Linked DNA regions of Bosea vaviloviae. The protein of the gene in region 1 interacts with the protein of each later gene in a pairwise test. Links are inferred from orthologs where the notes say so. Each region holds a gene or a part of one and is shown on either strand. Other genes may lie near its edges.

Evidence for each region.
Region 2: the proteins of secD (region 1) and pheT interact in binary tests that used the Escherichia coli proteins (3 or more experiments, as listed by UniProt). The link is inferred for Bosea vaviloviae from one-to-one orthologs.

What each region holds. Positions count from the first base shown.
Region 1 is NZ_CP017147.1:4,825,536-4,837,784, forward strand. Bases 5,001-7,851 are described here. They hold secD (protein translocase subunit SecD), read right to left. Parts: upstream 7,306-7,851; coding sequence 5,695-7,305; downstream 5,001-5,694. Other genes in these bases: secF (protein translocase subunit SecF), read right to left, coding at 5,001-5,665; yajC (preprotein translocase subunit YajC), read right to left, coding at 7,361-7,630. Outside these bases: BHK69_RS22080 (dienelactone hydrolase family protein), read right to left, coding at 1-718; BHK69_RS31640 (DUF1127 domain-containing protein), read left to right, coding at 1,222-1,377; methylenetetrahydrofolate--tRNA-(uracil(54)-C(5))-methyltransferase (FADH(2)-oxidizing) TrmFO, read left to right, coding at 1,602-3,014; BHK69_RS22090 (phytoene/squalene synthase family protein), read right to left, coding at 3,209-4,147; BHK69_RS22095 (Mth938-like domain-containing protein), read right to left, coding at 4,249-4,626; more of secF, read right to left, coding at 4,712-5,000; BHK69_RS22115 (ATP-binding protein), read left to right, coding at 7,960-8,838; BHK69_RS22120 (peptidoglycan DD-metalloendopeptidase family protein), read right to left, coding at 9,151-10,554; BHK69_RS22125 (protein-L-isoaspartate O-methyltransferase family protein), read right to left, coding at 10,723-11,409. UniProt on the Escherichia coli protein: Part of the Sec protein translocase complex. Interacts with the SecYEG preprotein conducting channel. SecDF uses the proton motive force (PMF) to complete protein translocation after the ATP-dependent function of SecA.
Region 2 is NZ_CP017147.1:2,463,090-2,480,247, forward strand. Bases 3,275-6,386 are described here. They hold pheT (phenylalanine--tRNA ligase subunit beta), read left to right. Parts: upstream 3,275-3,674; coding sequence 3,675-6,098; downstream 6,099-6,386. Other genes in these bases: BHK69_RS11510 (ceramide glucosyltransferase), read left to right, coding at 3,275-3,678. In the rest of the region: BHK69_RS11490 (SCO family protein), read right to left, coding at 1-149; BHK69_RS11495 (hypothetical protein), read right to left, coding at 158-682; BHK69_RS11500 (hypothetical protein), read right to left, coding at 686-1,126; pheS (phenylalanine--tRNA ligase subunit alpha), read left to right, coding at 1,380-2,462; more of BHK69_RS11510, read left to right, coding at 2,491-3,274; BHK69_RS11520 (IS110 family RNA-guided transposase), read left to right, coding at 6,508-7,461; BHK69_RS11525 (alpha/beta fold hydrolase), read left to right, coding at 7,614-8,525; BHK69_RS11530 (tartrate dehydrogenase), read left to right, coding at 8,545-9,624; BHK69_RS11535 (TerC family protein), read left to right, coding at 9,730-10,434; BHK69_RS11540 (TerC family protein), read left to right, coding at 10,454-11,194; BHK69_RS11545 (4'-phosphopantetheinyl transferase family protein), read right to left, coding at 11,203-11,808; BHK69_RS11550 (AzlC family ABC transporter permease), read left to right, coding at 11,969-12,649; BHK69_RS11555 (AzlD family protein), read left to right, coding at 12,636-12,953; BHK69_RS11560 (branched-chain amino acid aminotransferase), read left to right, coding at 13,080-13,937; murein biosynthesis integral membrane protein MurJ, read right to left, coding at 14,091-15,617; BHK69_RS11570 (glycosyltransferase family 2 protein), read right to left, coding at 15,802-16,836; BHK69_RS11575 (ChbG/HpnK family deacetylase), read left to right, coding at 17,090-17,158.

The DNA.
Region 1 (12,249 bases):
TATCGGCAGCGCCGTAGAGACCCAGCACCGGGGCCTTGAGCTCGCCGACCACATCGGCTGCCGTTTTGGGCTGGATGTCGCTGCGATTGCCGCCGAGCGGGCCGTACCAGGCGACGCCGGCCTTCAGCGCCGGGTTGTGGGCGCAGTAGAGCCAGACGCCACGCCCGCCGCGGCAGAAACCGGTGACGCCGAGCTTCTGGATATTGCCCTTCGAGCTGGCCGCGGCCCAGGCCACGGTCGCGTCGAGATCCGACAGCATCTCGGCGTCGGGCTTCTTCGCGATCACCTCGCGCACGATCTGCTGCACGTCGGTCATCTTGGTGAGATCGCCCTGCCGGGCAAAAAGCTCGGGCGCGACGGCGCAGTAGCCGAGCTTGGCGAGGCGGCGGCAGGTGTCCTTGATATATTCGTGGACGCCGAATATCTCCTCGATCACGAGGATGACCGGGAACGGCCCTGCCCCGCTCGGCATGGCCCGGTAGCCCGGCATCATGCCGTCGCTGGTCGGGATCTTGACCTCGCCGGCCTCGAGCCCCGTCGCATCGGTGGAAATGGTCTGGCCCTGCACCACTGTGGTGGCGGCGGTGAAACCGGTGACCAGCCCGGTCATGACGAAGCCACGGCGCGAGAAGGGCTCGCGCACGAGGCCGTCCAGGCCCTCCAACAGGGGTTTGGCGGCTTTCGCGATGGTGCTGCTCGTCACGGTGCTGCTCGTCATGGCGGTTACTCGCATATCGGAAGGGGCGGCAGAGTGCGGCGGCGCGGACGCACTGCCAAGGGGCCGAATCGGAGCAATCGGGCGCAAATGGTCACAGCTGCGTGATCGCAAGGTTCTCGATCGCGGAAAACGCGAATCTTTTCGCGCAAAACCACCTGTTTGGTCCGACACCCCTTACGTCAGAACGCCGACCCGGTACTCACGCATGGACTGAGCAGGTGCAACATGCCTAGAAAAGAGGCAAAGCAGCGCTTTGTTAACGGCAAAGCACTCGAATGGCGATCGAATAGGCAGAATCGAGCGGCCCTCGATGACCTTGCCAGACCTTCACTGCGGGACAACGCCTGATTTATGAAGCATTTCTTAAATCGACATGCGCAAAGCGCATAACGGAACTGATCTAGCGCCTCTGTTTCAGGCAAGGGTGCTCCCATATATGCAGTGCACAACGAATTCATCGCTGTCAGGGCCAAAAGGCCCCGAAAAAACCGAGGACTTTCACCATGTTCGTCACCATGATTGCTGCCAAGATCCGCTCTTATCTGCGTTACCGTGAGACCGTTCGCGAGCTGTCGCGTTTGACCGACCGCGAGCTGGACGATCTCGGCCTGTCGCGTTCGGAAATCGCTTTCGTCGCGCGGACCCACGCCGCCGTCTGAGCCTTCACGGCTTCTACAAGTAGTTCTCCCGGGTTCGTGTCCTCCCCTCGGACCTGGTCGAAGAGCGAATGCCCGCTTTCGAGCGGGCATTTTGCGTTTTGGGCCCTGGATGCGGCCCGATCGCGGCTTCGCGCTGGCGAAAAGCGGCAGCCGGCCGCCGGATAACGCCGAGCAAGATCGATCCATCTCTTGACCGCGCGCGCCTGTGGCGACACATCGCTGGCATGACAGTCAAACCCATACACATCATCGGCGGCGGCCTTGCCGGTTCCGAAGCCGCCTGGCAGATCGCGGAGGCCGGCGTGCCGGTCGTGCTGCACGAGATGCGGCCGGTGCGCGGCACCGAGGCGCACAAGACGGAAGGCCTGGCCGAGCTCGTCTGCTCCAACTCCTTCCGCTCCGACGATTCGCTCAGCAATGCGGTCGGGCAGCTCCATTGGGAGATGCGCCGGCTCGGCTCGGTGATCATTGCCAAGGGCGACGCGCATCAGGTGCCGGCCGGCGGCGCGCTCGCGGTCGACCGCGACGGCTTCTCGCAAGCCGTGACGGCCGCGCTCGAAGGCCATCCGCTGATCACGATCGACCGCGCCGAGATCGCCGGCCTGCCGCCCGCCGATTGGGACAATGTCATCATCGCGACCGGCCCCCTCACCTCGCCGGCGCTGGCGCAAGGTATCCAGTCGCTCACCGGCGAGGATTCGCTCGCCTTCTTCGACGCCATCGCACCGATCGTGCATTTCGACTCCGTCGACATGGACCAGGCCTGGTTCCAGTCGCGCTACGACAAGGTCGGCCCGGGCGGTACCGGCGCCGACTACATCAACTGCCCGCTCGACCGCGACCAGTACGAGGCCTTCATCGATGCGCTTTTGGCCGCCGAGAAGACCGAGTTCAAGGAATGGGAGGGCACGCCCTATTTCGACGGCTGCCTGCCGATCGAGGTCATGGCCGAGCGCGGCCGCGAGACCTTGCGCTGGGGACCGATGAAGCCGGTCGGGCTGACCAACAAGCACAACCCGACGGTCAAGGCTTATGCCGTGGTGCAACTGCGCCAGGACAATGCGCTGGGCACGCTGTTCAACATGACCGGCTTCCAGACCAAGCTGAAATATGGCGAGCAGGCCGCGATCTTCCGGATGATCCCGGGGCTGCAGAACGCCGAATTCGCCCGGCTCGGCGGCATCCACCGCAACACCTATCTGAACTCGCCAAAGCTGCTCGACGAGCGGCTGCGCCTGAAAGCCGATCCGCGCCTGCGCTTCGCCGGCCAGATCACCGGCTGCGAGGGCTATGTCGAGAGCGCCGCGATCGGCCTGCTGGCGGGCCGCATGGCCGCCGCCCAGCGGCTCGGCCGGGAACTCGCCCTGCCGCCCGCGACGACGGCCCTGGGCGCGCTGGTCAACCACATCACCGGCGGCCATATCGTCACCATCGACGAGGGCCCGCGCTCCTTCCAGCCGATGAACATCAATTTCGGCCTGTTCCCGCATATCGAGGGCCAGGCGACGCATGGCCCCGACGGCAAGAAGCTGAAAGGCCCGGCCAAGAGCGTCGCGCGCAAGCACGCGCTGACGGCAAGGGCGAAGGCGGAGATGGAGGCCTGGGCGGGCGGGGTCGAGGTTCAGGCGGCGGAGTAGCGTCACTCACGAACCGCATCGTCATTCCGGGGCTTCGCGTAGCGAAGAGCCCGGAACCCAGAACCGATGCGGGTTCAGGGACCAGCGTCGGACATCAAAGCCTAGACAAAGAAGCGCATCGGTTCTGGGTTCCGGGCTCAGGCCTTCGGCCTGCCCCGGAATGACGGCGTTCTTGTCGGAAATGACAGCGACAGCTACCGCGCCGCTTTCGCCGCCCGCCAGATCGTCCATTGCCGCTGCCAGGCCGGCAGCGCGATGATCGTGCGATAGGGGTCGTAGCCGCTGCGCTCCATGCGCTTGAGATAGGGCTCGACCAGCGCAACGGGCAGGAAGGCGGGAGCGACCGCCGAAGGCACCGTCTCGCGCATCTCGCGCAGCTTCTTGAGATGCTTGCGCGCTATCTCGCGCAGCTCCTTCAGCGAATAGAGCACGCCGGGCCCGCCGCGCCCGCGCACGATATCGTCGCGGGTCACGCCGTTGCGGGCGAGGATATCGGCCGGGATGTAGACCTGCCCTGCCGCCGAATGCCAGGGAAAGGCCCGCATCAGCCCGCACAGCGCGTAGGCGACGCCGGCATGGCCGCAGGCCGCCGCGCCGCCCGGATCGGTGCCATTGGCCAGCACGATCGAGGCGAGCCGGATCAGGGCGCTCGAGGTCTCGCCGGCATAGCCTTCAAGATCGCGCAAGGACGGCATCGGATCGTCATAGAGATCGAAGATGCGCGCCTCGATCAGCCCCGTCAGCGGCGCGATCGGCAAACGGTAGCGCGCGACCGCGTCGAGCAGCGCGGCCGCGACGGGGTGCGCCTGCCCCTCGCGCTTGCCGCCATAATCCTTGCCGCCAAGATCCTGGCCACCCTGATCATTGGCCTCGTTCTCCAGCAGGTCGCGCCACCATTGCATGCGCACCTCGCCCGGCAGCGGCTCGCTGACCAGCGCCCGCACGCGCGCGATCTCATGGCTGAAGGCATAGAGGGCAAACAGCGCCGGCCGCTGCGCCTCGGGCGCATAGAGGGCCGCGATATAGCGATCGTGATCATGCTCGCGCACCAGCGCGGCGCAATACGCATAAGCCTCCGGCAAGGCCGGCACCACGGTCTTGGAACGATCGTCGGTCTGCGTCGTCTGCGGCATGGTTTCCGCCTTGGCCAGCTCTCGGGGGAAGGCCTCGCTCAAGCTTCAGTCTAGGCCCAGGTTGGGGTGCGTGGCTATGCGTTCGTCGTCATGGCAGGCGCTCAATCAACCGCGATCAGTGCCGCAGCCACCCGCCGGTCCTCGCCGACCAGCACATTATAGGTGCGCGCCGCCGCCCCCGTCGCCATGCCCTCGATGGTGATTCCAGCCTCGCGGAACGGCTCGCGCAGGGATGCGGGGACGAAGGCGATGTCGTGCCCCGTGCCGATCAGCAGGAAATCGATGCTCTCGGCCTCGTCGAGAACCTGCTGCAGGCTCTCGCGCGTAATCTGGGCGAAAGCCGTCACCGGCCAGATCCGGATGCCCGCCGGCGTCGCCAGGATCGAGCCGCGATGGCTCATATCGGCGAAGCGGAAACCGCCGGCCCCAAAAGCGTCGATCTGATGCCGGCCCGGAACGAAACCGTCGAAGCGAGCCATGATCGATCCATTCCAATCCAGCGACAGCCCGCATGCTTCGAGGCGCCGCTACGCGGCTCCTCAGGGCGAGGGCTGAGGCGTGAAATCAGGCCTTCGCCTTGGCCTTTGTCGCGGCGGGCGCCTTCTCCTCGGCGCTCTCGGGACGGCCGAAGCGCACATCCATGTAGAGCAGCACCGGCGTCGAGACGAACATCGCCGAATAGGTGCAGACCACGACGCCAAACAGCATGACGAGCGCGAAACCCTCGATCGCCGAGCCGCCGAAGAAGACCAGCGCCAGCAGCGACAGGAAGGTCGTCGTCGCGGTCATCGCCGTGCGCGAAAGCGTCGAATTCACGGAGAGGTCGAGCAATTCGTCGATCGGCATCGTCTTGTAGCGGCGCAGCAACTCGCGCGTGCGGTCGAACACCACCACCGTCTCGTTCAAGGAGTAGCCGACAATGGTCAGGATCGCCGCGATCGAGGTCAGGTTGAACTCGAGCTGCGTGATCAGGAAGAAGCCGATCGTCAGGACGATGTCGTGCAGCGTGCCCAGGATCGCGCCGATGGCGAGCGGCATCTCGAAGCGGAACCAGAGATAGATCAGCACGCCGATGATCGCGAGCACGACGCCAAGCGTGCCGGCCTGAACCAGCTCGCCGGAGACGCGCGGGCCGACAGTCTCGACACGGCGGAAATCATAGTTCGCGGAGAAGGCCTCGCGCGCCTTGACGACGACCGCCTGCTGGGCCGCCTCGCCGCCCGCCTGCAAGGCAAAGCGCATCGAGATGTCGCCAGCAGTGCCGAATTCCTGCACCTCGGCCTCGCCGAAGCCCAGGCCATGGGCGGTCGAACGCACCTGCGCGATCTCGGCCTTGCCATCCTTGGCCTGCATCTCGATCAGCGTGCCGCCCTTGAAGTCGATGCCGTAATTCAGGCCGACCGTCAGGAACAGGATGATCACCAGCATGGAATAGGCGGCCGAGAGCGGGTAGCTGAAGCGCCGGAAACGGACGAATTTGAAGCGGGTATTATCGGGGACGATGCGAAGCAGACGCATGCGCTATCTCCTGAAAAGGGTTGGCAGCGTCAGAACGGCAGATGCTTGGGACGGGCCCAGCGATACCACAGCGCGATCAGCATCCGCGTCAGCGTCACGGCCGTGATCACGGTCGTCAGGATGCCGAGGATGAAGACGACCGCAAAGCCGCGCACCGGGCCGGAGCCGAGCGAGAACAGCGCCACGGCCGCGATCAGCATGGTGACGTTGGAGTCGATGATGGTCGCAAAGGCACGCTGGAAGCCGGCCTCCAGGGCCGAGACCAGCGGGCGGCCCTGATGCTCCTCCTCGCGCATGCGCTCATAGATCAGCACGTTGGAATCGACCGCTGTGCCGATGGTGAGCACGATGCCGGCAATGCCCGGCAGCGTCATGGTCGCGCCCAGCACCGACATCAGCCCGAAGATCAGGCAGACATGGACGAGCAGCGCGATTGAGGCGATCAGCCCGAACACGCCATAGGTCGCGAGCATGTAGAGGATCACCAGCGCGGTCGCGATCAATGTCGCGAGCTTGCCGGCATGGATCGAATCGGCGCCCAGCCCAGGGCCGACGGTGCGCTCCTCGACGATCGTCATCTTCGCCGGCAAGGCGCCGGCGCGCAGCAGGATGGCGAGATTATTGACGCTCTCGACGGTGAAGTTGCCGGAGATCTGGCCGGAGCCGCCGGTGATCGGCGACTGCACCACCGGCGACGAGATCACCTCGTCATCGAGCACGATGGCGAGCGCGCGTCCCAGATTTTCGGTCGTCGCCTGGCCGAAGCGCTGCGCGCCGCGGATGTTGAAGCGGAAATTGACGATGGGCTGGCTGGTGCGGGAATCGAAGGCCGGCTGCGCGTCGATCAGATCGCCGCCCTCGACGATGACCTGCCGGCTGACCGGGATCCGCTGGCCGCCGCTATCCTTCGAGGGCAGCATGTCGACATCGGTCGCGCCCGGCTCCGCCACGAAGCGGAACTGCAGTTTTGCCGTCTGGCCCAGGATGGTCTTGAGGTGCTGCGGGTCCTGCAGCCCCGGAACCTGGACGAGAATCCGGTCGATGCCCTGGAGCTGGATGCTGGGCTCGACCGTACCGTCGGGGTCGATACGGCGGCGGATGACCTCGATCGCCTGCCCCGCGGCGCGGCGGACGCGCTCATTGATACCGGCCTCCGTCACCGAGAGCTGAACCAAGCCGTCGGGCTGCTCCGTCACCTCGAGCGTGCTGTTGCTCGATGGCCCGAAGGCGCCCAGCGTACCGACCGGCTGGGCGAGCTCGCGCAGCTTGGGCAGGAGCTTGGCGCGGTCGGCGGCCTCGGGAACACGCACCTGCACGCCGCGCGCGATCGAGCCGATGCCGCCCTGGAAGCTGATGCGCTCCTCGCGCAGGATACGGCGCAGATCGTCGCGCAGCTGCGTCACCTGGCTGCGGAGCAGGTCGCTCCGGTCGATCTCCAGCAGCACATGCGAGCCTCCCTGCAGGTCGAGCCCGAGCACGACCGCGTGGATCGGCAGCAGGATGCGCGGAATCCAGGACGGCGCGCCGTTCTTGATCGCGTCTCGCGTCTGCTGGGAAAACAGGTTCGGCAGCGCAAGACCGCAACCGAAGAACAGCACGAGAAGGACGACGATGACCTTGCGGGCCTGGAAACGAAGCATCTGCTTGAACAGCCTTGTTGTCGCGCGCCGGCTCGCTTTGGAGCCGGAGCGTCGTTCAGCTCTTGACCGGCTCGCCCTTGGCGCGAACTTCCTGGATCATGCCCTTGACCAGCCGGACGCGCACGCCCTCGGCGATCTCGGCCTCGATCTCGCCATCGTCGATGACCTTCGACACCTTGGCGACGATGCCGCCCGAGGTGACCACCGTATCGCCGCGGCGGACGTTCTTGATCATCTCCTGATGCGTCTTCACCCGCTTCTGCTGCGGGCGGATGATCAGGAACCACATGATGACGAAGATCAGAACGAACGGCACCAGCGACATCAGCACGTCGGAGGAACCGCCGCCGAGGCCTTGAGCGAAAGCAGGGGTGATCACGAATAGGCTCCTTCATCGCAGCGGCGCAAAAGGCCACCGGCCGCGGGGCGCGGCAAAAGCATCGTCAGGCTTGTCAAAATCGCGCGGACTATAGCCACGGACGCCGGTAAATCAATCTGAGAGCGGCCGGTCACCCAGCCGCGTCCACCACCTATGGGCTTGCCATCATTCGCGCAATGGCCTTGCGCTTTGCATCGAGGTGCAGTTTACCGGATTGTTGAACCGTACCGCCGGGTACGGCTGCTGCGGCTCACCTGTTTCAAGGCGCTTTCCAGATGACCGACACCGCTACCGACCAGACGCTTGCGACGCTCCTGCGCATCGCCTCCGCCCTGGAGCGCATCGCTCCCCCTGCCCGCAAACCGGCTGATCTGACAGCGGCCGACGCTTTCGTCTGGCATCCGGCCGGGGCGGACCTTGCCCCCGTCGCCAGGGTCAACCGGGTGGCGCTCTCGCTGCTGCGCGGCGTCGACCGCGTCCGCGACACCTTGGCCGAGAACACCGAGCGCTTCGCGCGCGGCCTGCCCGCCAACAACGTCCTGCTCTGGGGGGCGCGCGGCATGGGCAAGTCCTCCCTGGTCAAATCGGTCCATGCCGACACCAACACGCGGCTCAAGGACAAGGCGCTGCCGCTGAAGCTGATCGAGATCCATCGCGAGGACATCGAGAGCCTGCCCGTGCTGATGGCCCTGCTCCGCGCGGATCCGCACCGCGCCATCGTGTTCTGCGACGATCTCTCCTTCGACGGCGACGACACCTCGTACAAATCGCTGAAGGCGGCGCTCGACGGCGGCGTCGAGGGGCGACCCGAGAACGTCGTGTTCTACGCCACCTCGAATCGCCGGCATCTGATGCCCCGCGACATGATGGACAATGAGCGCTCGACCGCGATCAACCCCGGCGAGGCGATCGAGGAGAAGGTCTCGCTGTCGGACCGATTCGGCCTCTGGCTCGGCTTCCACAAATGCAGCCAGGACGAATATCTGGCGATGATCGACGGCTATGTCGGCCATTTCGGCCTGCAGGTCGCGCCCGAGGATCTGCGTCGCGAGGCGCTGGAATGGGCGACGACACGCGGCTCCCGCTCCGGCCGCACCGCCTGGCAATACATCCAGGATCTGGCCGGGCGACTGGGGAAGCGGCTGGAGGAGTAGCCGTTTTCCTGCTCCCCCATCAAAGTCGGCTGTTGCCGACTTTGACACTTGGGGTTGCCCATCTCGGGCAAGCCCGAGATGGGGCGGGAAAAGGAGCCGGGTCGGATGAGGGAAGAGCCTCAATCTGAAATATGAAAGGGCCGCTTAGGCGACCCTTCCCTCATCCGTCTCACTGCGTTCGACACCTTCTCCCCCAAGGGGAGAAGGGAAAAGAGAATAGACAAAGCAATAGCGGGGCGGCCTTTCCTGGGACCGCCCCGCCTTGTTCCGATCGGTGGGGTCTCGCGGGTACCGATCGAATTCCGGGATCGTTCAGTTGGTCAGGTAAGGCGTCGGATCGACCGGCGCGGAGCCCTTGCGCAGCTCGAAATGCAGCTGCGGCGAGGAGACGTTGCCGGACTGGCCGGAGTTGGCGACGACCTGGCCGCGCTTGACCGTATCGCCGCGCTTGACCTTGAGATCGCCGTTATGGGCATAGGCCGAGACATAGCCGTTGGGGTGGCGGATCAGCACCAGATTGCCGTAGCCCTTCAGCTCGCTGCCGGCATAGGCGACGGTGCCGCCTTCAGCCGCCTTCACCGGCGTGCCTTCCGGCACGGCGATGTTGATGCCCTCATTGCCGCCCTTGCCGCTATAGCCGCTGATGACACGGCCACGCGCCGGCCAGCGGAAATCGGCCTTGTCGGAGGCACTCTCCTCGGCGGCCGGCTTGGGCAGGCTCGCGGTAACGACAGGCTCCGGCGCGGCCTTCGGCACGGCCGTAACCTTGGGCTCAACGGCAGGCGCGCTGGCGACCACCACCGGCTTCACCTTCTCAGGCGCAGGCTTCTTCACCTCGGCGACGATCGGCTTGGCCACAGGCGCGACAGGAGCCACTGCTGCGGTCGTCTTGCGCGCCTCGGCCTTCGCCTTGGCTTCAGCAGCAAATTTGGCGCGCGATTCGCGCATCGCCTGCGCGTCAGTTGCGGCTTTGGTCTTGGCCTGAGCGGCCTCAGTCGCCTTGGACTCGGCGGCAGCGCTTGCCTTGGCTTCGGCGACAGCCTTGGCCCTGGCCGTCGCGCTGGCCGGCATGGCGGGAGCCGCGATGCGGGCCGCAGGAGCTGTCGGCGGCGCGAGGTTGCGGGCAGGCTCCGGCCGGGCGTCGCTTTGAACCTGCGCGCTCTGGGCGAATTGCTGCCGCGCGGCCGGGACTGAGCCTGCATTGGCATTATAGACGGGAATGGTCAGGCGCGAGCCCGGCGCGATATTGGGGCTCGAAAGCCCATTCGCGGAGATCAGCGCGGCACGCGGCACGCCATAACGCGAGGAGATCATGTCGAGCGTCTCGCCCTGGGCGACGACGACCGGCGTGCCGCCCTGCGCGGACCAGCCCGAAGCGGTACCGCCGGCGGCAAGCGGAGCCGTATTGCGCAGCGCCACGGCCGATTGCGGCGGCGGCAGCGGCTGCGAGCGGACCGACGCCATGGCTGGCGCGGATGGCGGGTTCAGCGGCGTGCTGGCGACGCGGCCGATCGAGCCCGTGGTCGCAGGATCGCGCATGGGCGGTGCCGCCTGGGCGCTTTTGAAGGGGCTGGAGAACGGCGCGTCGGAGAAGCGCATCGTCTCCGAGGAGCAGGCGCTGACGCCCAGAGCAAGCAGACAGACCGTCGACACGCGAAGGACGACGCTGGGCTGGACCGATCCGACTAGAATACGCTTGGCGACCTGGCTACGCATGGACTGGTACTCGCGAACAACGCAACTCGATGGGGAGCATTAAAGCCCTGTTCAGGTTACGAAAGCGTTTCGCCCTCTCCCGCCCGCTTCATTTTCTGTGCGGCTCTCAAGCGATTTCCGGCGAAGGAGGTACCGCTCCGCGTGAAGAAAACACGCTGGAGTCAAAAATCAGAGCGCCCGCGCCAGGCCCGGCGCGAGCGGGGGCAGGCGCACCACCGGCCCCATGGCATGGTCGAAGCTGCCATCGGCCGCCTTCGTCACCACGACCCGGCGCGCGACGCCCTCGACGCGCAAGGCGCCGACAAGCCGCCCGCCCGGCGAAAGCCGCATCAACAGCGCCTCGGGCACGGCCTGCGCGACGCCATTGACCAGGATGCGGTCGAAGCAGCCCAGCGTCCGGTCCGGCTGAAATCCGTCGGCATGGCGCAGATCGACCGCCTGGCCGTAGCCATTGCCGGTGAGGCGCTCATGCGCGGCCAGCGCCAGCGTGCGGTAGCGCTCCAGCGAGACGACCTCGCCGCCCATTGCAGCCAGCAGCGCCGAGACATAGCCCGAGCCGGTGCCGACCTCGAGCACGCGCGCCGAAGGCTGCATCTCGAGCGCGGTCAGGAGCGCGGCGACCGTGTGCGGCGCCGTCATGGTCTGTCCGCAAGGCAGCGGCACTGAAACGTCCTGGCGCGCCAGATCGGCAAAGCGCGACGGCGCGAAACGCTCGCGCGGCACCCTCTCCATGGCGCGCAGCACGACAAGATCGCGCACGCCCTGCGCCCGCAGCGACAAAAGGAAGGCGACGGTGCGCTCGCCCTCGCTGGCGGCCGCCTCCTCGGTCATCCCTGCGCCCTCGCCGCTGGTCATGATTCAGTCCGCGCTGGCGGTCATTCCAACCGCGACGTCATCCTGGCCGGAGCCCTCGGGTCCGGCCGTCGGCCGGCCCAAGGACAGGCTCCGCGGAGCGCCGTGATCCATCGGAGGGCTCCGGAGTTCTACGATGGATCCCGGGACGGCCTTCGGCCGCCCAGGATGACGCCGTGTTTCCTGAGCAAAATTCCCGCTCAAGCGAACACCTGCGCGAAACGCGTCAGCGTCGGCTCATGCGTCAGGTCGAGTTCAAGCGGCGTCACCGAGATCTTCTTCTCGAACAGCGCGCGCAGATCGGTGCCGTTGGCGGGCTCGGATTTGCTGCGCTGGAAGGCGATCCAGAAATACGGATTGCCGCGCCCGTCCTGGCGCGGCTCCAGCTTCATCAATTCCTGGTCGCGCCGGCCCTGCACCGTGACCGCGACGCCGGCGACCTCGCTCGGGGGACATTGGGGAAGTTGAGGTTGAACAGCACATCCCTGGGAATGCCCTCGTCCAGCAAGCGCCGGATGATGCCGGGCGCATGGTGCTTGGCGCAGTCCCAATGGATCTGGTCGCGGCCGGCCGGCCCATAGGCCTGGCTGACGGCGATCGAGGGAATGCCGAGCAGCGTGCCCTCCATCGCGGCTGCGATCGTGCCGGAATAGGTGACGTCCTCGGCGACGTTCTGGCCGCGATTGACGCCCGACAGCACGAGATCGGGCCGCTGGTCGATCATGATCGAGCGTGCGGCCATGATGACGCAATCCGTCGGCGTGCCGGCGACCGCGTAGCGGCGCTTGTCGATCTGGCGCAGGCGCAGCGGATTGCTGAGCGACAGCGAATGCGCCACGCCCG
Region 2 (17,158 bases), 2.4 Mb from region 1 along the record:
GCCAAGCGATCAGGGGAGGTGCCAGCAGGAGCGGTATGGGAATGGCCGCGATGAGCTTGCGCGAATGCATGGTCTTGCACGAAAGCCGGAGAACAAGAGAAAGCGGCGAGTCCCGCCAGGAAGCGCCTCCGGGCGGTCTCATTCGTCATGCCCGGCCTCACGGCTTCGGCTTGGGCAGCAGGCCCTTGATACCGAGGGGGCCGTCCTCGGCGATGATCCGGTTCGCTTCCGGATCGGCGCGCCACCACTCTTCGGCCTTGCCGTTGCGCGCCTCCCAATCCGCCTTGAAGCGCTCGGCGGGCGTGAAGGGTCCAGCCGCATCGATCCTGATGCCCTGCACGAAGAACAAGGTTATGGCCGGGTTCTCGATCAGGAGCCCGTCGGCCTCGATTTCCTTGCCGCAGAAGCCGATCAGATCGGGGATTGATCCGGCGAAATCGATGTTCGACTTGGCCACGAGCCTGAACGTGCCATCCGTCAGCAGCAGGCCGAGCTGGCGCTTGCCGGCACCGCAATCGGGCGCGCAGCGGCCCTTGAGCTGGCACAGCGCGTCGACGACGCGTCCCTTCAGGACGACTGCCTTCTCATGCGGGATATTCCAGGCTTCGGCGGCCAGGGAGGAGGTGGCGCTGGACACTGTAAAAATCATCAGCGCGAGGCGTATCGTGGCGAGAGCTTTCATCGCTCAGTTTCCGAACGGCTGGATGCCGTATTCCTCATGCGTCATGGTGATGACGCCCTTGTCGTCGGCGATGCGGTCGACCAGCAGGTAGTTCACCCCGTCGCGCTCGAGCAATTCGCCATCGACCGCAACCTCATGCGTTGCCATGCGCGCGATGCGGGGATTGGCGGCGCTGTCCTCGTCGTCGCCGATCTTCAGGATCAGATAGAGTTCGCCCTTGGCGTCGCGGATGCTGACCGGGATGCCGCCGAGCGCGCACCAGACCGCGCATTGGTGATGAGCGGTGCCCTTGGCGAACATCAGCCCGCTGATCGAGCACCAGGTGTCGCTGATCTCGCCGTGGACAGTGACGCGCCTGCCATCCTGTGCGGCGGCGGATGCGAGGGGGAGGGCGGAGAGCGCCGCCGCCAGCACCATCGTCTGCCAGTGAGACATGATTGTCATGCAACTGCGCCCATAGCCGTGCAACTGCCCGGATTTCGCGTTCCAGCGCTGCTTTGCCGGCATGATTGCCTCTAGCATCGGCGCTGGCGACACCCGAGAGCCGGATGATTTCCAATGGAATCACAAAGTGATCCCATTGGAAATCTGAATCCGTCTCTCATCAAAGAGTTAGAGCAGGATTTATGCGAAAAACCGGTTTCCACTTTTTCGCATCCTGCTCTAGAAGATGCCTCGCAAATGGACCAGAGCAGGCATGAACGAGATCGATAACTTAGGCGCGAGCCTCCTTGCCGACATCGCCGGCGCGCAGGACGAGACCGCCCTGGAGCAGGTCAGGATCGCGGCGCTGGGCAAGGCCGGCTCGATCTCGGCGCTGCTCAAGACGCTGGGCGCCATGACGCCCGAGGAGCGCAAGGAAAAGGGGCCGCTGATCAACGGCCTGCGCGACACGGTGCAAGGCGCGCTCTCCGCCCGCAAGGAGGCGCTGGGCGAGGCCGCGCTCGACGCCAGGCTCGCCTCCGAGACGGTCGACATCACCTTGCCGGTCCGCGAGGGGCCCGAGGCGCGCGGCCGCATCCACCCGATCAGCCAGGTCATCGACGAGATCACCGCGATCTTCGGCGATATGGGCTTCTCGGTGGCGGAAGGTCCGGATGTCGAGACCGACGACCTCAACTTCACCAAGCTGAACTTCCCCATCGGCCATCCCGCCCGCGAGATGCACGACACCTTCTTCTTCGCGCCCGACGCCAATGGCGAGCGCAAGCTGCTGCGCACCCATACCTCGCCGGTCCAGGTCCGCACCATGATGGCGCAGGAGCCGCCGATCCGGGTGATCTGCCCCGGCCGCACCTACCGGATGGATTCCGACCAGACCCACACCCCGATGTTCCATCAGGTCGAGGGGCTCGTGATCGACAAGAAGGCCCATATGGGCCACATGAAATGGGTGCTTGAGGAGTTCTGCAAGGCGTTCTTCGAGATCGACAACGTCAAGATGCGCTTTCGCCCCTCCTTCTTCCCCTTCACCGAGCCTTCGGTCGAGGTCGATATCCAATGCTCGCGCAAGGGCGGCGAGATCCGCTTCGGCGAGGGCGAGGACTGGCTCGAGATTCTCGGCTGCGGCATGGTCCACCCCAATGTGCTGCGCAATTGCGGGCTCGATCCGGATGTCTATCAGGGCTTCGCCTGGGGCATGGGCATCGACCGCATCGCCATGCTGAAATACGGCATGCCGGATCTGCGCCCCTTCTTCGAGGCGGATCTGCGCTGGCTCGCCCATTACGGCTTCCGGCCGCTCGACCTGCCGACCTTGACGGGTGGGCTGTCGTCATGAGCGCGCGGCGGCATCAGGGGAGGGTGCGGTGAGCCTGGCGGCATCTGCTGGCCTGTTCGCGGCGCTCGCCCTCGCGATCAACCTGCTCTGCCAGGTGATCGCCCTGGTGCGCCTGCGCCGCAAGGATGCCGGCTGCGCCCTGCTCGATGCGCAGCCCCCGGTGACCATCGTGCGCCCGGTGCGCGGCATCGAGGCCTTCAGCAGGGAGACGGCGACCTCCGGTCTCCTGCTCGACTATCCCCACTACCAGACGATCTTCTGCGTTGCCGATGCCGATGATCCGATCGTGCCGTTGATCGCCGAGCTGATCGGCCGCTTCGGCTCCGAGCGGGTCAGCCTGATCACCGGCGATGTCGCCGTCAGCGCCAATCCCAAGCTCAACAACTGCGTCAAGGGCTGGGAAGCGGCGACGACCGAATGGGCCATCCTGGCCGATTCCAACGTGCTGATGCCGAGGGACTACATCCAGCGCATGCTGGCCTCCTGGCGCCCCGACACCGGGCTCGTCTGCTCGACGCCGGCAGGCTCGCGCCCGCAGGGCTTCTGGGCCGAGCTCGAATGCGCCTTCCTCAATACCTTCCAGGCGCGCTGGCAATATGCCGGCGAGGCGCTCGGCTTCGGCTTCGCGCAGGGCAAGTCGATGCTCTGGAACAAGCCTTTCCTCGACGCCAATGGCGGTATCGCGGTGCTGGGCGAGGAAATCGCCGAGGACGCCGCCGCCACCAAGCTGGTGCGCCGGGCCGGCAAGCATGTCCATCTCGTCGGCCAGCCCTTCGAGCAGCCCTTGGGCGAGCGCTCCCTGTATGACGTCGTGCAGCGGCAGTTCCGCTGGGCGCGCCTGCGCCGGGTGACCTTCCTGCCCTTCTTCGCGCCCGAGATCCTGTCCGGCCCGCTGCTGCCGGCGCTGTGCGCGGCTTTCGCTGCCGCGGTCTACGGATACTCCGCATGGCTTGGCCCGGCACTCGTGCTGCTGCCCTGGTATGTGGCGGAGATGGCGCTGGCCTATGGCGTCGGCTGGTATCTCTCCTGGCGCATGCCGCTGGCGCTGTTGCTGCGGGATCTGATCTTCCCGGGCGTCTGGGCCTATGCCTTCATCGCCGGCGAGGTTACCTGGCGCGGCAATTCCATGAAGATCCGGACGGATGGGGACGACCAGCTCAACGCTGCGTCGCCCGCGATGTCCCATGCCAATCTGAGAAGTGACGGACACTCATGAAGTTCTCTCTGTCCTGGTTGAAGGACCATCTCGACACTACGGATTCGCTCGACACCGTCACGGAGACGCTGACCCGCGTCGGGCTCGAGGTCGAGGCCGTCGAAGACAAGGCGAAGGCTCTCCAGGCCTTCACCATCGCCTATGTGATCGAGGCCAAGCAGCACCCGAACGCCGACCGGCTGCGCGTCTGCATGGTCGACACCGGCGCGGGCGAACCCGTGCAGGTCGTCTGCGGCGCGCCCAATGCCCGCACCGGCATGAAGAGCGTCTTCTCAGCCCCCGGCACCTACATCCCCGGCAAGGACATCACGCTCGGCAAGGGCGTCATTCGCGGCGTCGAGTCGAACGGCATGCTCTGCTCGGCCGCCGAGTTGCAGCTCTCCGAGGATCATGACGGCATCATCGACCTGCCTGACGACGCACCTGTCGGCCAGCCCTATGCCACCTATGCCGGGCTCGACGATGCCGTGATCGAGATCGCGGTGACGCCCAACCGCGCCGATGCGCTCGGCGTCGCCGGCGTCGCGCGCGACCTCGCCGCCGCCGGGCTTGGTGGCCTCAAGACGACGCAGGCCCAGCCTGTGCGCGGGACTTATCCTTGCCCGGTCAAGGTGACGCTCGATTTCGCCGGGGCGGACAAGGCCCTCTGCCCGGTCTTCGCTTTGCGGCTGGTGCGCGGCGTCAAGAACGGGCCTTCGCCGGAATGGCTGCAGGCGAGGCTGCGCGCCATCGGGCTCAGGCCGATCAACGCGCTGGTCGACATCACCAATTTCATGACCTTCGACCGCAACCGGCCGCTGCACGTCTTCGACGCCAACAAGGTCAAGGGCAATCTCACGGTGCGCCGCGCCAAGGAGGGCGAGACGATCCTGGCGCTCGACGGCAAGAGCTACACGCTGACCGGCGAGCAGGTCGTCATCGCCGATGAGCATGGCGTCGAGTCGCTTGCCGGCATCATGGGCGGCGAGGCCTCCGGCTGCGACGAGACCACCACCGATGTGCTGGTCGAGAGCGCGCTCTGGGACCCGCTCAACATTGCCCGCTCCGGCCGCGCGCTCGGCATCAACTCCGATGCGCGCTATCGCTTCGAGCGCGGCGTCGATCCCGATTTCACCCGTCCGGGCCTCGATCTCGCCACCGCGATGATCCTCGATCTCTGCGGCGGCGAAGCCTCCGAGATGGTCTTCGAGGGTGATCTGCCCGAGAGCGCCCATGCGATCGATTTTCCCTGGTCCGAGGTCAGGCGCCTGACCGGGCTCGATCTGCCGCAGATCGAGATGAAGGTCGCGCTGACCTCGCTCGGCTTCCACGTCTCGGGCGCCGGCGAGCGCGTCAAGGTCGCCGCTCCGTCCTGGCGCGGCGATGTCGTGGGGAAGGCCGATCTCGTCGAGGAGATCGTGCGTATCGCCGGGCTCGACCGCGTCGTCTCGACGCCATTGCCGCGCATCAAGGGCGAGGTGGTGAAGCCGGTCCTCACCGTGCTGCAGAAGCGCACCCGTGCCGCCAAGCGCCTGCTCGCCAGCCGCGGCCTCGTCGAGGCGGTGACCTGGTCCTTCATCTCGCATGACGCCGCGATTGTGTTCGGCGGCGGCTCGCGCCAGCTCGTGCTCGCCAATCCGATCGCGGCCGATCTCTCCGACATGCGCCCCTCGCTGCTGCCGGGGCTGATCCGCGCGGGCCAGCTCAACGTCGATCGCGGCCTCGGCGACGTCGCGCTGTTCGAGGTCGGGCAGGTCTTCAAGGACGATACGCCCGAGGGCCAGTTCATCGCCGCGTCCGGCCTGCGCCGGGGCACGGCGAGGCCGGAAGGCGTCGGCCGCCATTGGGACGGCGCCGCCAGGCCCGTCGATACCTTCGACGCCAAGGCCGATCTCATGGGCCTGCTGACGGGGCTCGGCGTCCCGGTCGGCGGCCTGCAGATCGTCGCGGGCGGCCCGGCTTGGGCCCATCCCGGCCGTTCGGCCACGCTCCAGTTTGGCCCCAAGGGCGTCATCGGCGCTTTCGGCGAGGTGCACCCCAAGGTGCTGAAGGCGCTCGACGTCAAGGGCCCGCTCTTCGCCTTCGAGATCCATCTCGATGCGCTGCCGCTGCCGAAATACAAGCCGACCAAGGTCAAGCCGAAGCTGGCGCTCTCGGGCTTCCAGCCGGTGACGCGCGATTTCGCCTTCATCGTCGAAAAGACGATCGCGGCCGGCGAGATGATGAAGACCGCGCAGAACGCCGACCGGGCTTTGATCGCGGATGTCTCGGTTTTCGACCTCTATGAAGGGCAAGGCGTCGATGCCGGCAAGAAGTCGGTCGCGCTGGCTGTGACCCTGCAGCCGGTCGACAAGACGCTGACCGAGGCCGAGATCGAGGCGGTCGGCGCCAAGATCGTCGCCGAGATGGCCAAGCGCTATGGGGCGGCGCTGCGGGGGTAGGGCACGGGAAACCCCTTCCGCATCGAAGTCGGCTGTTGCCGACTTCGATGAAGCCGTCGCGGCACGCTGCGAAGGGCGCGGGGAACCCTTCTCCCGGATGGGAGAAGGGCAGGGATGAGGGCCTGCCGCTGATTGTTGAGGTTCGGCGGAGCCGCAACGCCTTCTATTGAGAGGGCACACCCTCATCCGGCCCTCCGGGCCACCTTGCAACATGGATCTGTGCTGAACTGCTGGTGTTCCGTGAGGAATGCCCTGCTCCAGGTGGCCGCCTGGAGCAGGGCGGTCGTCGGACGGATCGACGCCACCCGAGCCGCGAGGCTGTGGAGAAGCAGGATCGCCGTCGGCTCTTCATCGAACCCGGATTGGTTGCCGGAACCTCGTGTTCGTTTGCAAGGCAGGGTCGACGAAGATGGAACAGCATAGCACAGGCGGGACGATTTGCGCCGGCATCGATGTCAGCAAGGCCTGGCTCGACATTGCTCTGACACCTGGGCAGGAGGCTTGGCGTGAAGCCAATACGGCGGAAGGCCACGCCAGGTTGGCGCAAAAGCTGAAGGCCGTCGGCGTCGAGAAGGTCGGCCTCGAAGCCACGGGCGGCTACGAGCTTGCGGTGACCGAGGCCTTACGGGCGGAAGGCTTGCCGGTGATCGTGTTCCAGCCGCGCCAGGTGAAGGCCTATGGAGCCTTCAAGCTCCAACGCGCCAAGAGCGATGGCATCGATGCGCGGCTCATCGCCCAATGCACGCAGGCGCAAGACACGCTGCGTGACGCCCCCTCCCCAGATCTGCTCGCGCTGGCCGAACATCTCACCCGGATCGAGCAGATCGAAGAGGATCTCGCCCGAGCCCGGATCCGGCGCGAGCGCTTCCGCGACGAACGTCTCCTCGCCCAGCTCGCCGACGAGATCGCCCGGTTGAAGCGGCTCAAGGCGGCCGAACTTGCCCGGCTCGGCCAAGCCGTCGCCGACCGGGCCGAACTGGCGCACCGGATGAAGCTGCTGCTCTCCATTCCAGGGCTGGGGAACAGAACCGCGCTCGCCCTTGTCATCCGCATGCCCGAGCTTGGCCGGCTCTCGCGCACGCAAGCTGCAGCCCTCGTCGGCGTCGCCCCCTTCGTCCATGAATCGGGCCGCTACAAGGGCCAGCGCCGCACCGGCGGCGGCCGCGCCCGGCTGCGAACCAGCCTCTTCGCCGCAGCCCAGGCCGCAGCTCTGCGCTGGAACCCAGCCCTCGTCGCGCTCTATCGCCGCCTCGCCGAACGCGGCAGGCCTCACGCCCTCGCCATCGTCGCATGCGTCCGAAAGCTCGTCATCTTCGCTAATGCCGTCATCGCAAAAGACAGGCCCTGGAAAACCCCCGCATGATAGTTGCTTCTCCCATCCGGGAGAAGGGAAGAGCGCGTGGCGCGTGCTCCAACCGCCCCCTCACCATTGATCAGGATTGTGTAATAATCGACGCGCGCAATCGCTCGAGAAGCAGGCTATCGGCTACCGATTATTGCAACCATGCGGCCCTGATGACCGTCACCGAAATCCCTGTCCAGGACAGCCTCTTCCCCGGTTTCCGCCTGCTCGATGTCGCGACATCGGGCGCGCGCATCCGTGTCCGGACGGGCGGGGAGGGGCCGGCTCTGCTGTTGCTTCATGGCTACCCGCAGACGCATGCGCTCTGGCACAAGCTCGCTGCGCGCTTGAAGGATAGCTTCACTTTGGTCTGCGCCGATCTGCGCGGCTATGGCGACAGCGACAAGCCGGCCAGCGATGCCGAGCATTTCCCCTATTCCAAGCGCGCCATGGCGCTCGACATGGCGCAGGTCATGACGGCGCTCGGGCATCAGCGCTTCTTCGTCGGCGCGCATGATCGCGGCGCGCGCGTCGCCCATCGCCTGGCGCTCGACCATGCCGAGCGCGTCACCAAGCTCGCGACGCTGGACATCGCGCCGACCCGCGAGATGTACGCCAACACCACCGACGCCTTCGCCCGCGCCTATTGGCACTGGTTCTTCCTGATCCAGCCCGCGCCCTTCCCGGAGCGGATGATCGGGGCGGATCCCGAGGCTTACTGGCGCAAGAAATGCGGCTCCGGCTCGGCCGGGCTGACGCCCTTCGCACCTGAGGCCTTGGCGCATTACCTGCGCTGCTTCAGCGATCCGCAGACCATCCATGCGAGTTGCGAGGATTATCGCGCCGCCGCCACCATCGACATCCGCCATGACGACGAGGATGGCGGGCGCAAGCTCAATCAGCCGCTGCTCGCGCTCTGGGGCGGCAACGGCATCATCGGCACATGTTTCGAGCCTCTGGCGCTGTGGCGGCAGCGCGCCGAGAACGTCCAAGGCCGTGCCTTGCCAAGCGGGCATTATCTGGCGGAGGAGATTCCCGATCTCGTCGCCGCCGAATTCACGGCCTTCTTTGGAGAACACCCATGAGCTTGTTTGGACGAAAACTATGAGTGGGACCAATCGAGTCTATCGTATCGCCGTCATCGCCGGGGACGGCATCGGCAAGGAAGTCATGCCCGAGGGCCTGCGCGTACTCGAGGCGGCTTCCAAGAAATACGGCTTCGAACTGCGCCTCGACGAGTTCGATTTCTCGTCCTGCGATTATTACGAGAAGCACGGCAAGATGCTTCCCGACGACTGGAAGGAGAAGATCGGCGGCCATGACGCGATCTATTTCGGCGCGGTCGGCATGCCGGCGCAGGTGCCCGACCACATCTCGCTCTGGGGCTCGCTGCTGCTCTTCCGGCGTGAATTCGACCAGTATGTGAACCTGCGCCCCGTGCGTCTGATGCCGGGCGTTCCCTGCCCGCTCGTCGGCCGCAAGCCCGGCGATATCGACTTCTTCGTCGTGCGCGAGAACACCGAGGGCGAATACTCCTCGGTCGGCGGCAAGATGTTCGCCGGCACCGAGCGCGAGATCGTCATGCAGGAGACGGTGATGAGCCGGGTCGGCGTCGATCGCGTGCTGAAATACGCTTTTGAGTTGGCCCAGCGCCGTCCGCGGAAGAAGCTGACCTCGGCGACCAAGTCGAACGGCATCTCGATCACCATGCCGTATTGGGACGAACGGGTGAAGGAGATGGCCAAGAACTATCCCGGCGTCGCCGTCGACCAGTACCATATCGACATCCTGACCGCGCATTTCGTGCTGAATCCGGACCGTTTCGACGTGGTCGTGGCTTCCAACCTGTTCGGTGACATCCTCTCGGATCTGGGCCCGGCCTGCACCGGCACGATCGGCATCGCGCCGTCGGGCAACATCAACCCGACCGGCGATCATCCCTCGCTGTTCGAGCCGGTCCATGGCTCGGCGCCCGACATCGCGGGTAAGGGCATCGCCAACCCGATCGGCCAGATCTGGTCGGGTGCGATGATGCTGGATCATCTCGGCGAGATCGAAGCCGCCAAGGGCATCGAGGCTGCGATCGAGCGCGCGCTTGGCGACGCCCGCACCCGCACCCGCGATCTCGGCGGCACGCTGGGAACGGAAGCCGCGGGCAAGGCTGTCGAGCAGGCGCTGGGCTAAAGGCCCGGCCTCCAAGACCCTGGTGCTTAATAAGACCCGGTGGCGAGACAAGCGCCGCCGGGTTGACTAGAAACTAAGCTGACGCTGCTGGAAGGGCTGGCCTTGATGGATCTCTCCTCGATCTCCTTCGTCGATCCCCTGATCTGGGGAAAACTGGCGGAGATCATCGCGCTCAACATCGTCCTTTCCGGCGACAATGCCGTGGTGATCGCGCTCGCCTGCCGGGCGCTGGCGCCGGCGCAAAGAGCCAAGGGCATCGCGCTCGGCGCGGGCGTCGCGGTGGTCCTGCGCGTCGTCTTCACCGTGCTGATCGCCTCGCTGCTGAACGCGCCCTTCCTGCATATCGTCGGCGCGCTGCTGCTGGTCTGGATCGCGGTCAAGCTGATCATCGAGGATGGCGAGAGCGACGAGGATTCGATCACGGCGAGCAGCAAGCTCTGGAAAGCGGTCCAGACAGTCGCGATCGCCGACATCGTCATGAGCCTCGACAATGTGCTGGCGATCGCCGCCGTCGCCAAGGATTCGATCCCGCTCCTGATCGCGGGGCTGGTGATCTCGATTCCGCTGATCGTGCTCGGCGCCTCGCTCATCACCAGCCTGCTGACGCGCTTCCCGGTGCTGGTCTGGGCGGGCGCTGCGCTGCTCGGCTGGGTTGCCGGCGAAATGTTCGACAGCGACCCCTGGCTCATCACCCGGTTCGGCGCTGATATGCTGCACCGCCTCGAATATCCCGCTGCTGCCCTGGGCGCGCTTCTCGTGCTCGCCCTTGGGTATTGGCTGAAACCGCGCCGGCCAGATCCGGCCCTCTGACACAGGGACTGACCGACTTATGGACTTTTCATCATCCCAATTCTGGGTGTCGTTGCTCCAGATCATCTGGATCGACCTGCTCTTGTCCGGCGACAACGCAGTCGTCATCGCGCTCGCCTGCCGCTCGCTGCCGGAAAACCGGCGCAAGATCGGCATCTGGCTCGGCGCCGGCGCGGCCGTCGGCCTGCGTATCGTCTTCGCGCTGGTGGTCAGCTATCTGCTGAACGTCCCTTTCCTGAAGGTGGCCGGCGGCGTGCTGCTGTTCTGGATCGCCATCAAGCTCGCCATGGGCGAGGAGGAGGCCCATAACGAGATCGAGGCGAGCGACAATCTCTGGCGGGCGGTGCGCACCATCGCGATCGCCGACGCCGTGATGAGCCTCGACAACGTCATCGCCATCGCGGCGGCCTCGCGCGGACATCCCGAGCTCTTCATCTTCGGCCTGCTGCTCTCGATCCCCTTGATCATCATGGGCGCGCAGCTCCTGACCTCGATCATCGAGCGCTTCCCGATCCTGGTCTGGCTCGGCGCTGCCCTGCTCGGCTGGATCGCGGCGGAAATGATCATCGGCGACATCGCTGTGCTGCAATGGCTCCAGGTCAATATGCCGAGCTGGGTCGCCCCTGTGCCGACCGAGGTCAGCGCACTCGGAATCGGTCCGGCCGCCATGCCGCACTACATCTCCTCGGCCATCGGCGCGGCGCTGGTTTGCCTCGTTGCCTATGCCCTGAAGAAGAAGCCGGCAGACCAGCCAGGCTGAGGTCTCACTCAGCCGAGAACCACAACCGCGGCGGCCAGGCTCTCCTGGCCGCCGTTTTTGATGATGCGGCGTGTGCCGCGGCTCGTGCCGGGCCGCTCGGGATCGGCGACGTCGAAAGCCTCTGGCGAGGTGAGCGTGATCGCGAAGCTCTCCGGCGCGCGGGCGAAGCCGGTGCCGAGCGCCTTCACATAGGCCTCCTTGGCCGCCCAGAGCTGCGCAAAGGCCAGCGGCCGCGTCGGTTCGGGCAGGGCGAGCAGCGCCTCCCGCTCCTGCGGATGCAAGATCGCGAGCGGTAGCGCGGCCAAGGGTTCGACCCGCTCGACATCGACCCCGACAGGATGCTGCGCCAGCGCCAGCGCGACGAAGCCCGCCCGCGTCGCGAGCGAGAGATGCAGCCCCGCCGCGGTCGGCCGAGCCAGCAAAGGCCGGCCGCGTTCGTCATGGCCGATCGCGATGGCCTCGATCGGCAGGCAAAGCTGGGCGGCGATGATTCTCCGCGCCATCTCGCGCCGCAAGGCCGAGCGTTCGGCGAGGTTGGCCGGGCTCGCGCCGGTCGCGATCAGCCAGGTCGCGGGCAGGGCAGGGGCGGCGATGGGAGAGGTCAGCCAGTGCATGGCGCGAGGCTAGCACGGGACTGGCGCTTGTCCCGCCCTGCGCCGGCCTCATGCGAGGCCGGTGCTGCCATCCGTTGACGGTACGGGGCGTTAGGGTTCTTGAAGAGCCATGACCGCTTCGCCTGAACCAACCTTGGAGTCTGCCCGCCCCTTGCTCACCATGCAGGGCGTGCGCCTGGGTGTCCGCAGGGTCTCCGTGCTGATGCCGGGCATCGTCGTCTTCGCGGTCGCCTTCGGCGCGGCGGCCGCGGCCAAGGGGCTGAGCCTGCTGGAGACGGTGCTGATGAGCGCGCTGGTCTATGCCGGCGTGGCGCAGCTGGTGGCGATGGAGCTGTGGCGGCCGGAATGGAGCTGGGGGGCGATTGCCGGGCTTGCCGTGGTCACCGCGACGGTGAATGCGCGCATGGTGCTCCAGGGCGCTTCGCTGCAGCCCTGGTTCGCGCCTTATCCCAAGGCGCTCAACGCCGCGCATCTCTTCCTCTTCACCGATGCGAGCTGGCTGATCGGCGCGCGTTACCATGGCGAGGGCGGGCGTGATCTGGGCGTGATCATCGGCGCCGGCATCACGCTCTGGATCGTCTGGGTCGCGACGACGATTCCGGGATATCTGCTCGGCGCGTTGGTGGCCGATCCACGCCAATACGGCATCGATCTGGTCATGCCGATCTTCTTCGCCGCGATGATCGTGCCGCTCTGGCGCGGCAAGCGGGCGGCCGTGCCCTGGGTCGTTGCGGGGCTCGTCGCCTTGGTCACGGCAAAGCTGGTTGACGGCTACGCCTTCATCATCGTCGGCTCGCTTGCCGGCGCGCTTACAGGGGCGTTCAGCGATGACCCTGCCTGATCCCGGCCCATGGGGCGCGCCTTTCGTCATCCTCGCCATGACGCTGGCGACCTATCTCTGCCGCATCTCCGGCGTGATCATGATGGGCTTCATTCCGCTGACGCCGCGCGTCCGGCGCGGGCTTGCGGCGCTGCCGGGCTCGATCGTGGTCGCGACCGTGCTGCCGCTGATCGAGCGGCTGGGTTTCGCCGCCGCGCTCGCACTGATCGCGGCGATCGGCAGCATGGTGCTGCGGCGCAGCGAGTTGCTGGCGCTGGTCGTCGGCATGGCGACGGTCTCAGCGGCGCGCGCGCTCGGCTTCTGATCGATCACCGCTTCCGATCGCTTCCATCACATCCCGTCATCGCTTGGCGGCCCGCGCCATGTTGACGCCGACGATCTCTGGGCAGACGGTGTCCGTCAGTAAAACTGACCAAATTGGAGCGCCGCTATGGCATGGTATTCTCAGACGTGGAGCTGGTTCGACGGTGCCTGGCACGAAGGCAACCCCGGCCTGGTGGGTCCACGCAGCCATGCGCTCTGGCAGGCCTCTTCGGTCTTCGACGGCGGCCGCTATTTCGATGGCGTCGCGCCCGATCTCGCCGCCCATGCCGCCCGCGTCAACCGCTCGGCCGTGGCGCTCGGCCTCAAGGCCACGGTGACGCAGGAATTCATCATCGAGAAGACGCATGAGGGCGTGAAGAAATTCGCCCCCGGCACGGCGCTCTACGTCAAGCCGATGTATTGGGGCGAGGCCGACGGGCCCTCGACCATCATGCCCGATCCGGATTCGACGCAGTTCTGCCTCTGCCTGTTCGAGGCGCCGATGCCGCAGCCGACCAATGGCTTCTCGGTGACGCAAGGCGCGTTCCGCCGTCCGACCATGGAGACGATGCCGACCGACGCCAAGGCCGGCTGCCTCTATCCCAACAACGCCCGCATCCTGCGCGCCGCCAAGGCCGCCGGCTTCGACAATGCGCTGGTGCTCGACATGCTGGGCAACGTTGCCGAGACCGCGACCTCGAACATCTTCCTGGCCAAGGACGGCGTCGTCAGGACGCCGGCTCCCAACGGCACCTTCCTGAACGGCATCACCCGCCAGCGCGTCATCGGCCTGCTGCGGCAGGACGGCATCCCCGTCGAGGAGATGAGCCTGCGCTACAGCGATTTTGAGCAGGCCGACGAGATCTTCATCTCGGGCAACTATTCCAAATGCATGCCGGTCACCCGCATCGACAACATCACGCTGCAGCCCGGTCCAATGTTCCGCCGCGCTCGCGAACTCTACATGGACTTCGCCCACACCTAGGCGGCGTGAAGCCGACGCCTGCGGCGCTGCTCAGGATTCAGGGCGTCATTCTCGGGCTTGCCCCGAGAATCGTGTGACCAGAGCGCTCTGGTTTACGAGGTGGTCGGGTCAAGCCCGACCATGACGCGCTTCGGATAGGCCAAACCGGCAGAGCTACCGCAGCAGCCTGGCGAGTCGGCTGAGCTTGAGCCCCAGCGCGGCGATCGCGAGATAGATCGCCGCGGCCACGGCCCCGACGCAGGCGAGCGCCGCGAGCCTGGGCTGCAGCGGAAACCACGCCGTCGCAGCGAGCAGGGAGGGGGCGGACAAGCGCGCCGCCAGGCCAGCCAGGACCGCCGCCAGCACGACGATGGCGGCAAAGCCCGACAGCCCCCGCGCCGGCCGTGTCCAGCCGCGCTGCACGCCCAGGACGAACAGCGCGCCGACATTGATCCAGGCGCCCGCCGCGGTCGCCAGCGCAAGGCCAGGCGCGCCCCAGTCGCGCCAGAGCAACAATTTCAGCGCGACATTCGCGGCGATGGCCGCCAGCGAGACCAGCATCGGCGTCGTCGTGTCGCCGCGCGCCTGGAAGCTCGAAACCTGGGTGCGGATCATCACGATGGCCGGCAACCCGATCGCATAGGCGAAGAGCACGGCTGCCGCCGCCTGGCTCGCGGCAGCATCGAAACGCCCGCGCTCGAACAAAGCGGAGACGATCAGTTCGGGAACGGCGAGGAATGCGGCAGCGAAGGGGGCGGCCGCGATCAGCGTCAGCGCGACGGCCCGGTTCTGCGCCCTGTCGGAGCCGGCGACATCGCCTGCCGCGAGCAGGCGGCTCATCGTCGGCAGCAGGACCGTGCCGACGCCGATGGCGATGACCCCGATCGGCAGTTGGTAGAGGCCGCCTGCGTAGTAGAGCGCGGAATAGGCGCCGGCCGGCAGCAGCGAGGCGATGATCGTGTCGGCGAAAAGCGCGATCTGGACACCGGCCGAGCCGATGACAGCAGGCCCGAACGCCTTCAGGAAGGCCTTGACGTCGAGATCGACGCGCGGCCGCACCACGGCCGCAGCGACATTCGCCCGGCGCGCCGCGAGCGCCAGCACGAGCCATTGCAGGAAGCCGGAGATCACCACGCCCCAGGCGGCGGCATAGGCCGCATTGGGGAACAGGAAGGCAACGGTAAGCGCCGCGATCAGGCAGAGATTGAGCAGGATCGGTGCTGCCGCTGCCGCCGCGAATTTGTCGATGGCGTTGAGGTTGGCCGAGAGCAGCGTCACCAGCGTGATGAAGAGCAGATAGGGGAAGGTGATTCGCGTCAGCGCGACGGCGAGTTCGAAGCGCTGCGGATCATGCGCGAAGCCGGGCGCGAGCAGGCGCACAACCTCGGGCATGAAGGGCAAGGCGAGCCCGAGCAGGACGATCTGGACGATCAGGTTCAGGGTGAAGACCCGGTCGGCGAAGAGCGCGGCGGCCGCCTGGCCGGCCTGCTGCCTGACCCGGGCATAGGCGGGGATATAGGCCTGGTTGAAGGCGCCTTCGCCGAAGATCGCGCGGAAATGGTTGGGCAGGCGCAGCGCGACCGAAAACGCATCCATCAGCGGGCCGGCGCCGAGCACCGCCGCCAGCACGATGTCACGCACGAAGCCCGAGAGGCGCGAGAGCAGCGTGAAGCCGCCGACGGAGAGGATTTTTCTGAACATCGCGTGCCTTGGGGCGGCCTGGAACCTCAGCCCTCATCCTGAGAAGCCGCATAGCGGCGTCTCGAAGGATGGTCCAGTGCGGCAGGGCCGCTCCATCGTCATTGCGAGCGCAGCGAAGCAATCCAGACGGTCTCGCTCTACGTCCCCCGGATTGCTTCGCTTCGTTCGCAATGACGGTCTCCGCCTACCGGATCAAGGGCGGCAGGGCGTCGCCGCGCGGATGGTCGACGGTGCGGGCGTCGAAACCGACGCGCTCGCCGATCAGATAGAGCGGCCGCCGCTTCACCTCGGCGAAGATGCGCCCGACATATTCGCCGATCATGCCCAGCGAGATCAGCTGGATGCCGGAAAAGAACATGATCGAGACGATCAGCGACGGGAAGCCGGGCAGGTCGGTGCCGAAGAAGACCGTGCGCAGCAGGAAGAAGGCCGCCGAGAGCGTGGAGATGACGGCGATCACGACGCCGGCCCAGGTCGCGATCTTCAAGGGCACGGTCGAGAAGGACGACAATCCGTCGAAGGCGAAGCTGAACAGCTTGCCGAAGCGGAACTTGGTCTCGCCATGCTGGCGCTCGGCGACCTCGAAGGTCACGCCGATCGAGGGAAAGCCGACCCAGGCATAAAGCCCCTTGGAGAAGCGCGCCCGTTCCGGCAGGGCACGCAGCGCGTCGACCACCTTGCGGTCGAGCAGGCGGAAATCGCCGGCGCCCTCCGGCAATTCGGTTTCACCGAAGCTCGCGAACAGCTTGTAGAACGCCCTGGCGAGATTGCGCTTGAGGGCGCTCTCGCCCGCCCGGCTGGCGCGCTGGCCGTAGATGTTCAGGAAGCCGCCGCGCCATTTCTCCAGGAAGACCAGGATCGTCTCCGGCGGATGCTGCAGATCGGCGTCCATGATCACGACCGCGTCGCCCGAGGCATGGTCGAGCCCGGCCGCGATGGCGATCTCCTTGCCGAAATTGCGGCTGAACGAGACGGCGCTGATCCGGGGATCGCTGGCGCTCAGCAGCTTCAGCACGGACAGCGTGCCGTCGCGGCTGCCGTCATCGACGCAGACCAGCTCCCAGGACGAGACCGCACCCGCCAGCACCGTCTTGAGCCGCTCGACCAGGATCGGCAGATTGTCGGCCTCGTCATGGACGGGCACGACGATGGACAGCTCCGGCCGGCCGGCCCGGGCGCGCGGGGCTTCCACTGGGGGGATGGGCGACGTCTCGGACACGAACAGAACCTCTCAGGCGCAGATCTGGACAAGCGCTCGCTCGACAAGCACTTGCTCGACTAGGACTTGCTCGACAAGGGCTTGCTCGACGAGGCTTTGCGGCTCGCTGCCCGGCGAGGGGTGACGCTGTCCGCACAGAACCGTAAAGCTGGCGCGCTCACAAGGGCGGTGAGAGCAAGCCCTGCCGGCCTCCGGCCCAATATTCCGGGCCGGCTCGCCGTGCCGCCCTTATCCGATCGCAGATGAACCAGGGATGACAGACGAGATGACGACCGGCTTCGTTCTCTGCGCCGACGACTTCGCCCTGACGGAGGGAGTCAGC